One region of the Humibacter sp. genome, then DNA from elsewhere that is predicted to be linked to it. Evidence: predicted binding sites of a transcription regulator. Region 1 holds the regulator's gene; the other holds the start of a gene.
The links. The regulator LexA, encoded in region 1, represses DNA repair genes until DNA is damaged. The targets are predictions, from matches to a motif close to TCGAACANNTGTTCGA.
Positions count from the first base shown of each region.

Region 2: the regulator LexA is predicted to act here: its motif matches at 3,163-3,178, upstream of ACTHNC_RS16990 (DUF6504 family protein).

Region 1 is NZ_JBQCIE010000138.1:21,097-26,824, forward strand. Features, by position in the region: gene hisH (imidazole glycerol phosphate synthase subunit HisH) at 1-120, opposite strand, end outside; gene hisB (imidazoleglycerol-phosphate dehydratase HisB) at 117-719, opposite strand; gene ACTHNC_RS18185 (histidinol-phosphate transaminase) at 730-1,851, opposite strand; gene ACTHNC_RS18190 (LysM peptidoglycan-binding domain-containing protein) at 1,874-2,236, opposite strand; gene lexA (transcriptional repressor LexA) at 2,621-3,262, shown strand; gene ACTHNC_RS18200 (SRPBCC family protein) at 3,272-3,721, shown strand; gene metE (5-methyltetrahydropteroyltriglutamate--homocysteine S-methyltransferase) at 3,751-5,728, opposite strand, start outside.
Region 2 is NZ_JBQCIE010000127.1:9,394-15,121, reverse strand. Features, by position in the region: gene ACTHNC_RS17005 (ABC transporter substrate-binding protein) at 1-484, shown strand, start outside; gene ACTHNC_RS17000 (glycoside hydrolase family 13 protein) at 553-2,277, shown strand; gene ACTHNC_RS16995 (inositol monophosphatase family protein) at 2,284-3,099, opposite strand; gene ACTHNC_RS16990 (DUF6504 family protein) at 3,201-3,479, shown strand; gene ACTHNC_RS16985 (DUF805 domain-containing protein) at 3,501-3,983, shown strand; gene ACTHNC_RS16980 (DUF3467 domain-containing protein) at 3,991-4,299, opposite strand; gene panD (aspartate 1-decarboxylase) at 4,357-4,746, opposite strand; tRNA gene ACTHNC_RS16970 (tRNA-Tyr) at 4,844-4,925, opposite strand; gene ACTHNC_RS16965 (LPXTG cell wall anchor domain-containing protein) at 5,024-5,392, opposite strand; gene ACTHNC_RS16960 (YajQ family cyclic di-GMP-binding protein) at 5,576-5,728, shown strand, end outside.

The DNA.
Region 1 (5,728 bases):
CCGGTCACTGGTCAGCGTCACGTGTGCCCCGACGGCCTCGAGCGCCTTGGCCGCCGAGTGAACGTTGCCGGAGCCGTAGTCGAGCACGACGACGGAGGGACCTCCGCCCGCATTCGTCACAACGCGCCCTTGGTCGACGGGATGCCCTGCACGAGCGGGTCGAGCGCCTTCGCCTGCCGGAACGCGCGCGCGAACGCCTTGAACTCCGCCTCAGCGATGTGGTGCGGGTCGCGGCCCGACAGCACGCGAACGTGCACCGTCAGTGCGGCGTTGAACGCGATGGCCTCGAAGACGTGCCGCACCATCGACCCGGTGAAGTGGCCGCCGATCAGGTGGTGCTCGAAGCCGTCCGGCTCGCCCGTGTGCACCAGATAAGGACGGCCCGAGACGTCGACGACCGCCTGCACGAGTGCCTCGTCGAGCGGTACGGTGGCGTCGCCGTAGCGGGAGATGCCGGACTTGTCGCCAAGGGCATCCCTGATCGCGAGACCGAGCACGATTCCGACGTCTTCTACCGTGTGGTGCACGTCGATCTCGATGTCGCCCTTCGCTCGCACCGTCAGATCGGTGAGCGAGTGCTTGGCGAACGCGGTGAGCAGGTGATCGTAGAACGGTACCGTGGTGTGCACGCTACTGCTGCCCGTGCCGTCCAGATCGAGCGACAGCTCGATGCTCGACTCGCTGGTCTCGCGGCGGATGCTCGCGGTGCGGCTGGTCATGCCGTCAAGCCTAATTGAGCGAGGTAGCCGCACTCGCCGACGCCCGGGCAGCGGGTGCGGCAGCCAACTCGGCCATGGCGTCGAGGAAGACGCTGGTTTCGGCCTCCGTACCGGCACTCACACGCAGGTGGTGCGGTATGCCGACATCGCGCACGAGGATTCCCCGCTCCTTGAGGGCGAGGAATGTCGCGTGAGGATCGTCGACGCCGCCGAACAGCACGAAGTTGCTGCCGGAGTCGTGCACGACGAATCCCAGTTCCGCGAGCCGGGATGCGATCCGGTCTCGTTGCCGCACGATGTCGTGCACCGTTGCGAGCATCTCGTCGGAGTGCCGCAACGCCGCTACCGCCGCGGCCTGTGTGAGCACGGACAGGTGGTAGGGCAGCCGCACGAGCCGAAGCGCGTCGGCGACGGCCGGGTCAGCGGCGAGGTAGCCGAGCCGTACACCGGCGAACGCGAACGCCTTGCTCATCGTGCGGGAGACGATGAGCCGCTCGCGTCCGGGGAGAAGCGTCAGCGCACTGGGTGCGTCCCGTGGCATGAACTCCTCGTACGCCTCGTCGACGACCACCACGCCGTCGGTGGCGTCATAGACGGCTTCGACGACATCCAGCCCCAGCGGGGTGCCGGTGGGGTTGTTCGGCGCGCACAGGATGACGACATCCGGACGGTGCTCCTGGACCGCGGCGGCCGCGTGGTCCGGCGCCACCGTGAAGTCCGGTGCTCGATCGGCGGCGATCCACGCCGTTCCCGTCCCGGAGGCGAGCAGCGGGTACATCGAGTAGGTCGGGGCGAACCCGAGAGCGCTGCGCCCGGGGCCGCCGAACGCCTGCAGGATCTGCTGGAGCACCTCGTTGGAACCGTTCGCCGCCCAGATGTTCGAGGCGTCGAGGCCGTGCCCCAGGTAACGGGCCAGCGCCTCGCGTAGCTCGAGGAACTCCCGGTCCGGATAGCGGTTCGCGCCCTTCAGCGCAGCTCCGACGGACTCCAGGATGTCCGCGACGACGTCATCCGGGATCGGATGCGTGTTCTCGTTGACGTTCAGCGCCACGGGCACGGGCGCCTGCGGCGCGCCGTACGGGGACTTGCCGCGCAGGTCATCGCGGAGAGGGAGGTCGGAGAACGAGATCACCCGTCAATGCTAGGGCGGCCGCTCACCGGTTCGAGCCGTCGAACTCATGCGGGATGGCGAGCTGCTCCCCCGCCTGCACCATGCTCGACGAGAGTCCGTTCAGATCGACGAATGCGGCGACCACGTCGCGCGGATCGCTGTGCGGAGCCACACGCTGCGCGATGCTCCACAGCGACTCGCCCGGCTGCACCGTCAGATGGTGGAACGACGCGGCAGATGACTCGATGCCCGCCATGGCGCCGCTGCTGGCCAGCAGAGCGCCGCCACCCACCAGGACCGGCAGCACGATCAGCGCTGACAGTACGACACGGCCCCGACGAGTGAGGCGGGTGCGCACGTGTGCCGAACGGCTCCGCGTCGAGTGCGCGAGTGCGATGGTCGTCATGACCGTCTCCCTTCAGTGTCGAACCCGTGTTCCGAATCTATCTTCGATCTTCTCCGATTTCAACGGTATGTTCGGATCTGTGCCGGTCGAGTTATCAACACGCTCGAACAGAATCGCCGATCCGGAGCGAAACCCGGATAGAGTTTCGATCATCAGGAACTACACCACGCACCACTGACATTCGATTGAGGCTTGGTGACGGATGCTCGCATCCATCACCAAGGCGATTGGGAATGGCGAGCGGCGGAGCCGCGAGCACACTCGCCAACGAGAGAGGAGAGCACGTTGACCGACGTCGATGACGCACAGCAAGGAGCCGCCGTCTCAGGCGCCCGGAGCGGCCGCGCCGCCACGGAGAAGCCGCGCACGCGACGACGGAAGAGCCTGAGCGACAAGCAGCGCGCGATCCTCGAGGTGATCCAGCGCTCGGTCAGTCAGCGGGGGTATCCGCCGAGCATGCGCGAGATCGGCGATGCGGTCGGTCTCGCATCGCTTTCCAGCGTGGCGCATCAGCTGGGTCAGCTCGAGCTCAGCGGGTACCTGCGTCGCGACCCCAACCGTCCCCGGGCGCTCGAGGTGCTGATCGATCTGCCGGAGAGCACGGGCCGCGCCGAGGCGGCGACGGACTTCGAGACCTCGATTCCCGTCGGCGACGCCACCATGGTCCCCATGGTGGGCCGCATCGCCGCGGGTGTCCCGATCACGGCCGAGCAGCAGGTCGAGGAGGTGTTCCCTCTGCCCCGACAGCTCGTCGGCAACGGCGAGCTGTTCATGCTGAAGGTGCAGGGCGAGTCGATGATCGACGCGGCGATCTGCGACGGCGACTGGGTCGTCGTGCGGCAGCAGAAGACGGCTGAGAACGGAGACATCGTCGCGGCGATGCTCGACGGAGAGGCGACCGTCAAGGTGTTCCGCCAGCGCGACGGCCACACCTGGCTGCTGCCGCGCAACTCGGCGTACGAACCGATCCTCGGCGACTTCGCCGATGTGGTCGGCAAGGTAGTCGCCGTGCTGCGAGCGGTCTGACCATCGCCCATGGGCGATGCGACGCTTGCGTCGATCCGGATCGAGCATCACTTCGATGCCGCTCAGGAGAAGGTGTGGCGCGCCTGGACCGATCCGGACGTCGTGCGGAGATGGTGGGGCTCGCAGCCCGACGGCGTCGTGACGTCGGCGCACCTCGAGGTGCGCGAGGGCGGCCGGTTCGAGATCTCGTTCCAGGACCCGGACGGAGACGCGCACACCAGCAGTGGTGAATACCTGCGCGTCGAGCCCATGGTCGCGCTCGAGTTCACCTGGGGCTGGCGGAGCGAACCGGGCGTCGTGTCACGCGTGACCGTCGGGTTCGAGCCGCGCGAGAAGGGCACGGCGATGCGATTCGTGCACGGCGAACTGCGCGGTGCTTCCAAGCACGACTACGCCCAGGGCTGGCGTCGCACGTTCGCGAAGCTCGACCGGGTGCTCGCGGCGGATGCCCAGTGCTGATAACAGCCACAGGCATCCGCCGTACCGAGCTACGCCGGCTGCTTCTCGCGAACCGCCTGCGTGGCCTCGATGATGTTCTTCAGCGAGGCCACGGTCTCGTCGTACCCGCGCGTCTTCAGCCCACAGTCGGGGTTCACCCACACCTGCCGCTCCGGGATGCCGCCCAGTGCCTTCTCGAGGAGTTCTGTGACCTCAGCCACCGATGGCACGCGCGGCGAGTGGATGTCGTACACACCGGGTCCGATTCCGTGGTCGAATCCGCTGGCCTTGATGTCGTCGACCACCTCCATGCGGCTGCGCGCGGCCTCGATGCTGGTCACGTCGGCGTCCAGGTTGCGGATCGCATCGATCACGACGCCGAACTCCGAGTAGCACAGGTGCGTGTGGATCTGCGTCGCATCGCCGACCCCGCTCGTGGCGAGACGGAACGAGCCGACCGACCAGTGGAGGTAGTCCGGCTGGTCCTTCTTCTTGAGCGGCAGGAGCTCGCGCAGCGCAGGCTCGTCGACCTGCACGATGCGGATGCCCGCCGTCTCGAGGTCGGCGATCTCGTCGCGGAGCGCGAGCGCCACCTGCCTCGCCGTGTCTCCGAGCGGCTGATCGTCGCGCACGAACGACCACGCGAGGATCGTGACCGGACCGGTGAGCATCCCCTTCACCGGCTTCTCCGTGAGCGACTGCGTGAAGGTTGACCACTCCACCGTGATCGGCTTCGGGCGCGACACGTCACCCCAGAGGATCGACGGCCTCGTGCACCGGCTTCCGTATGACTGCACCCAGCCGTTCTGCGTCACGGCGAAGCCGTCGAGGTTCTCCGCGAAGTACTGCACCATGTCGTTGCGCTCCGGCTCGCCGTGCACGATGACGTCGATGCCGATCTCCTCCTGGAGTTCGACGACGCGCTTGATCTCGGCCTGCATGAGCCCGAGGTACTCCGCCTCGGTGATGACGCCCTTCGCGAACTGGGCACGGGCCCGACGGATGTCACCGGTCTGCGGGAACGAGCCGATCGTGGTCGTCGGCAGCAGCGGGAGGCCGAGTGCGGCGTCCTGGGCGGCCAGGCGGGCGGCGTAGTCGCCGCGCCGGAAGTCGGCGTCGGTGAGCACCTCGGCGCGAGCGCGCACCGCTCCGTCGCGCACCCCGGGCGCACCGAGCCGGTCGGCGAGGGCTGCGGATGCCTGCGCCAGCTCCTCCTGGATCGCCTCGTGTCCGTCTTCCAGGCCACGTGCCAGCGTGGCGACCTGCCCGACCTTCTGGTCGGCGAACGCGAGCCAGGACTTCAGCCGAGCATCCAGCGCCGTCTCGTCGTCGACATCGTGCGGCACGTGCAGGAGCGAGGTCGAGGTGGATGCAGCGAGGTTGGGCGACAGCGCCAGCAGCGACTCGAGCGCGCCGAACGCGGCCTCGAGGTCGCCGCGCCAGACGTTGTGGCCATCGATCACGCCGCCGACTACGGTCTTGCCGCGCAGGGCGGCCTTGGTGCCGGCATCCAGCCCGGAGGGGATGCTGCCGCGCACGAGGTCCAGCGAGATCGCCTCGACGTTCGTGGCGGCGAGCACGGGAAGGGCGTCGTCGAGGCTGCCGTACGGCGCCGCCACGAACAGGCTCGGCCGGTCGGACGCGCCGCCCAGCGTCTCGTATGCACTGCGCGCGGCCTGGAGCACGTCGGCTCGGGCGTCGTCAAGGCTCTCGCTCACGAGGGCGGGCTCGTCCAGCTGGACCCACTCGGCGCCTGCTGCCTTCAGCTCGGAGAGAAGCCGGGCGTACACCGGGAGCAGATCCGCGAGGCGCGACAGCGGCCGGAAGCCCTCCGGAGAGCCCTCGGCCGGCTTGCTGAGCGCCAGGAACGTGACGGGTCCCACGATGACCGGACGAGTGAGGTATCCATCGGCGTTGGCCTCCTCGAACTCACGAACGAGCCGATCGGATGCCAGCCTGAACCGCGTGTCAGGGCCGATCTCGGGCACCAGGTAGTGATAGTTCGAGTCGAACCACTTGGTCATCTCC
Region 2 (5,728 bases), on a different contig from region 1:
GGGCATCGACGTGCCCGGTCTTCCGCAGAACGTGACCGGTCCGGTGCAGAAGGAACTCGTGCTCGGCGACCCGCTCGTGAGCGCCGCGGGCAAGAAGGGTGCGCTCTACTTCCCGAACAACATCATGATGTACAAGAACACCCCCAGCCAGAAGGGCTCCGAGGCGTTCCTGACCTACTACTACAAGCACATGTCCGCATTGTGGACGCAGAACACCGGCATCGGACTGCCGCCGCTGAAGTCGATCGCCCAGACGAGCGAGTTCAAGTCCAACCCGTCCAACGTCAAGCTGGTGGATGTTTGGCAGCCGATCTGCAAGACCTGGGCGGCTCCCGGCGGAACGGCTCTGTTCGCAAACGTGACGCTCGTCGACAGCACGCCGGCGATGACGACGTTCGCGCAGTCCGTGCTCTCGCAGAAGTCCACGCCGAAGGAAGCCCTCACCACACTGCAGAACACCCTCCTGTCGCAGCTGAAGAAGTGAGCCGGGCGGCGACCCGGTCCGGCACTCCGATGCCTGCCGCACCGGGTCGCCCGTCCTACGGTGGAACCATGACCGAGATCCAGACACGGGCGAGAACAGCAGAGGGTTTGCTGCCGGCATCCGGCAGCACCGGCCACGAGTGGTGGCGCACCGCGGTGATCTACCAGGTGTATCCGCGCTCGTTCGCCGACAGCAACGGAGACGGCGTCGGCGACCTGCCCGGCATCACGGCGCACCTGCCTGCGCTACAAGAGCTCGGCGTCGACGCGGTCTGGCTCTCCCCGTTCATGACGTCGCCGCAGCGCGACGCGGGATACGACGTGGCCGACTACTGCGACGTCGATCCGCTGTTCGGCACGCTCGACGACTTCGATCGGATGCTCGAAGCCGCCCACGCCCTCGGCCTGCGCGTCATCGTCGACCTGGTGCCCAACCACACGTCGTCCGATCACCGCTGGTTCCAGGAGGCGCTGGCATCCGCTGAAGGCAGCGAAGCACGCAGCCACTACTGGTTCCGTGACGGCAAGGGCGAGAACGGCGAGCTTCCGCCGAACAACTGGGAGTCGGTGTTCGGCGGACCCGCCTGGACCCGCACCACGAACGCCGACGGTACGCCGGGTCAGTGGTACCTGCACCTGTTCGACTCCTCGCAGCCCGACCTCAACTGGGAGAGTCCGTGGGTGTGGGAACAGTTCCGAGGCATCCTGCGGTTCTGGCTGGATCGCGGCGTCGACGGATTCCGCATCGACGTCGCACACGGCATGGTGAAGGCGAAGGGCCTGCCGGACTACACACCCGAGCAGCGCGGTGGATCGCTGAGCGGTGCCAGCGTGACCCTCGAGCCCGACATCAGCGACGAGGAGCCAGGCTCGCCGATGTGGGCGCAGGAGGGCGGCCACGACATCTTCCGCGACTGGCACAAGGTGTTGGCGGAGTACGACGGTGATCGTGCGCTCTGCGGAGAGGCGTGGGTGAGCCCGCCCGCCAAGCTCGCCAGGTATGTGCGCTCCGACGAGATGCAGCAGACGTTCAACTTCACCTACCTCGAGACACCGTGGAACCCGGATGCCCTGCGTGACGTGATCGCGGAGTCCCTCGCCGCGTTCAACGGCGTCGGGGCACCGAGCACGTGGGTGCTCTCGAACCACGACGTCATCAGGCATCCCACCCGCTTCGGCCTCATGGACGGCAGCCCGCAGGGCCACGGGATCGGGCCGAAGACGCCGTACCGCCCGAACAAGGCGCTCGGGCTGCAGCGAGCGCGTGCAGCGACGACGGTGATGCTCGCGCTGCCCGGGTCGGCGTACCTGTACCAGGGCGAGGAGCTCGGGCTGCCTGAGGTGATCGACCTGCCCGACTCCGCGCGGCAGGACCCGACGTGGTTTCGCACCGGAGGCGAGCGCTACGGGCGCGATGGATGCCGCGTGCCGATCCCGTGGACGGCGTCCGGGCCCTCGTACGGGTTCAGCGACAGCGGGAAGAGTTGGCTGCCGCAGCCGTCCGAGTGGGCGACCATGGCGCGCGACGTCGAGAGCGACGAGCCGGACTCCACGCTCTCGCTGTACAAGCTGCTGCTCGCCGAACGGGAGGAACGCTCGCTCGGCGGCGGGACCCTCGAATGGCTGGAGGGCTACGGCGACGACGTGGTCGCGTTCCGCAACGGGGATGTCACGGTGCTGGCGAACCTGGGGCGGGCATCGGTTCCGCTTCCGGCCGGCGAGGTGGTCCTCTCCAGCGAGCAGCTCGACGGGGATGAACTGCCCACCGACACGGCCGTGTGGATCTCGGACTGAGCCGGTTCAGCGGTCGACGACGCCGAGCTCGTCGAGAACGGGCTCGAGCTGTGCGAAGAGGCCGGGCTCGGCTGCGATGGTGAGCGCTCGGCTCGCCGCCGCGCCGTGCAGGCCGGCGACCTTCGCGCCCGCCTCCGTGGCCACGAGCGCACCGCCCGCGTGATCCCAGGGCTTCAGGCCCTTCTCGTAGTAGGCATCCAGCCGGCCGGCGGCGACGTTGCACAGGTCGAGCGACGCGGCACCGATGCGTCGGATGTCACGCACGCGCGGAATGAGCATGCTCACCGCCTCCGCCTGCAGGCCGCGTCGACGGGAGTCGTATGAGAAGCCCGTGCCCACGAGTGCGAGCGACAGCTGCTTTCCGGTGGCCACCTGTAGCCGCTTCGTCCCGAGATAGGCGCCACCACCGGCGCTCGCGGTGTACACCTCGCCGCTTGCGGGGTTCACCACGGCGGATGCCAGTGAGCGCCAGGTGTTCGGGTCGGGGTCACCCTCCACGACGGCAATCGAGACGGCGTAGGCCGGAATGCCGTAGAGGTAATTGACGGTGCCGTCGATGGGATCGACGATCCACGTCAGCCCGCTGCTGCTGGCGCTCGCGTCGCTCTCCTCGCCGAAGAAGCCGTCGCCGGGGCGTGCATCCGCGATGCGGCCGCGGATCAGATCCTCCGACTCGCGGTCCGCTGCGGTAACGATGTCTTCAGGCGCCGTCTTCGTCGCCGCAACCTCGACTCCCTCCTCGCGCCTAGTGCGGACGAGATCGCCCGCCTCGCAGGCGATCGTGCGGGCAAGAGTCAGGAGCTCATCGATCGAGGAGGGCACCCCTCGATGCTAGGGGGAGGATCTCTTTGGCGTGTCGCGGGCATCCGATCTATTCTCCTTTCATCGAAGTTCTGTTCGATTGTTCTGCGAGGAGGCCTGCCGTGAGCATCACTCATACCACCGACATCGTCACCGTCTGGATCGATGAAGACGGCATCCCGAGGCGGATGTTCTGGGCCGGCCGCCGCTACCGCGTCACCGACACGCCCACTCGGCTCGGGCCCGAACCCGGCGTTCCGCTGCGCCCGGCGATCACGCATCCGCCGACACCGCTGAAGGGCTGGCGCTTCCAGGGCACGAGCGACGACGGTGACACGCGAGTGTTCGACGTGCGCCTCGCGGACCTCGGCGTGTGGGAGCTGATTCGCGTGATCGACTGACGTCCATGGCAGCATGTGTTCGTGAGCACCGGGGCCGATGACTTCGCGCAGGATGCCGTCGATGCGGCGGAGATCGCCGCCGGGAGGCGCCCGTCGGACAAGCCGATCTACCGGGCGACACCGCAGGAGGCCATCGCCCGGTACTTCGCCAAGTACGCCGTGTTCCACGGCAGGGCCAGCCGCAGCGAGTTCTGGTGGGCGTACGCGCTGAACGTCGTGGTGTTCCTGATCGCGGGCATCGGTGTCGAGATGGCGAACAGTCTGGCTGGCCCGTCAGCGCCTCGACCGACGGCGGGGAGTACGGCGCTCGGCATCGTGTTCGGGCTGTATGTGCTCGCCGTGATCGTGCCGACGATCGCGGTGTTCGTGCGCCGGCTGCACGACGCGAACCTGGCCGGATGGTGGTTCCTGCTCACGCTCATTCCGTTCGCCGGTCAGGTGATCGGAGTGATCTTCGGCATCCTCCCGAAGCAGGGTTACGGAAAGCGGTTCGACCGGGCCTGACGGCTCGCTATTGGCCTGAACGCTTGCCGGTCTGCTGCTCCCAGAGTTCGAGCTCCCGGGTGAGCGCCTTCGCCAGTTCGAAGACCTGCTCAGGCGGAATGCGCACCCGGGTCACCACTCGTGCGTTCACGGAGCGCTGTGGTTCGCCATCCTCGTCGAGAGTCTCGGTCGCCGGACCGCGTAGTGATGCGAAGTCGAGCACGAACACGCTGTCGGTGTGCCAGATGCTGGCGAAGTCGGCGAAGCTGCCGGCTTCGACCTCGGTCGGGATGTCGAAGTTGATCTGCGTTGGCACGTTCCGCCGCTCATCGGGCATGCAGTCGAGCCTATCCGGGCATCCGCGATCCGTAGGGCCGTCGGCGCGCCTACCCGATCAGGCCGGATACGTCACCGGGAAGGCGGCGTCCTCGCCGGTGTGCTGCACGCTGTTCTGAGCATCCACCATGATGACCTTCGGTCGCACGGCGGATGCCTTGGACAGCTTCACCGACCCGTACGCCATGATGATCACCCGGTCGCCTACGCTGACCAGTCGGGCCGCCGCCCCGTTCGCGCCGATCACGCCAGAGCCCGGCTCGCCCTCGATGACATAGGTCTCGAACCGCTGGCCGTTGTCGATGTTGACCACGCTGACCTTCTCGCCGACCACGATGCCGGATGCCTCGAGCAGGTCGCGGTCCACCGTGAGCGACCCGACGTAGTGCAGATCCGCCCTCGTCACCGTGGCGCGATGGATCTTTGCTCGGAGCACGGTGATGCGCATGGGGGCCTTTCGGGGCAGCGATGCGGGGCGGATGCCGGAACTGACGAGGTGCGGCCGATGTGCGAAAACCCCCGCACAGCGAGGGTTTTCACGTGAGTGGCAGGTGAGGGATTCGAACCCCCGAAGGCTATGCCGGCTGATTTACAGTCAGATCCCTTTGGCCGCTTGGGTAACCTGCCGTGGCGCTCCCGACCACGTGTGATCACCTGACCGAAGGCGCGAACTCAAGGATACCCACGCACTCGCATCCGGTGAAATCGTCGCGGCTCGCGCCGCCTCAGGGCTTCGGGGCGTCGTCCGACGGCGAGCCGTCTCCGGGTGCAGCCGTGTCGCCCGGGGCGGGAGACTCCGGAGCCGGCGACGACGCAGGCGGTGCAGTGCGGGCATCCGTCGTGCCCAGCTCGGATGCCTCCTGGATGACCGTCTCATCGGACTCGGATGCGTTCGCATCGGGTTCCGGAAGCGTGCCACCGGCATCCGCGACGGCCTCGGCCGCGTCTTCGACCTGGCGCTCGGCTCGACGCGAGCGCACGACGCCGGCGATGATGAGCGCGATCACTCCCAGCAGCACGATTATGCCGGCGACGATCAGCCAGGGCGTCACGTTCGATCCGGTCGCGGCGAGGCCGCCGAAGTGTTCGGTCACGCCGACAGCATATTGGCGATTGAGGCGAGAGCCGGGCAAGCTCGCTTGCCTGGCCGAGCCGAGTGAGTCAGTGAGCGGCGAAGCCGCGATAGGGGGCGGTGGAACGCGGAGCCCCCAGACGCTTCGGCTCGCCCCTTAAACTCGCAGGGATACCGAATCGATCGCGTGAGGAGCTTTGAGGTCATGGCAGATTCGTCGTTCGACGTCGTCAGCAAGGTCGACAAGATGGAGGCCGACAACGCCGTCAACCAGGCACGCAAAGAGGTCGACCAGCGCTACGACTTCAAGAACGTGGGGGCATCGGTCGAGTGGAGCGGCGAGAAGATCCTGCTCAAG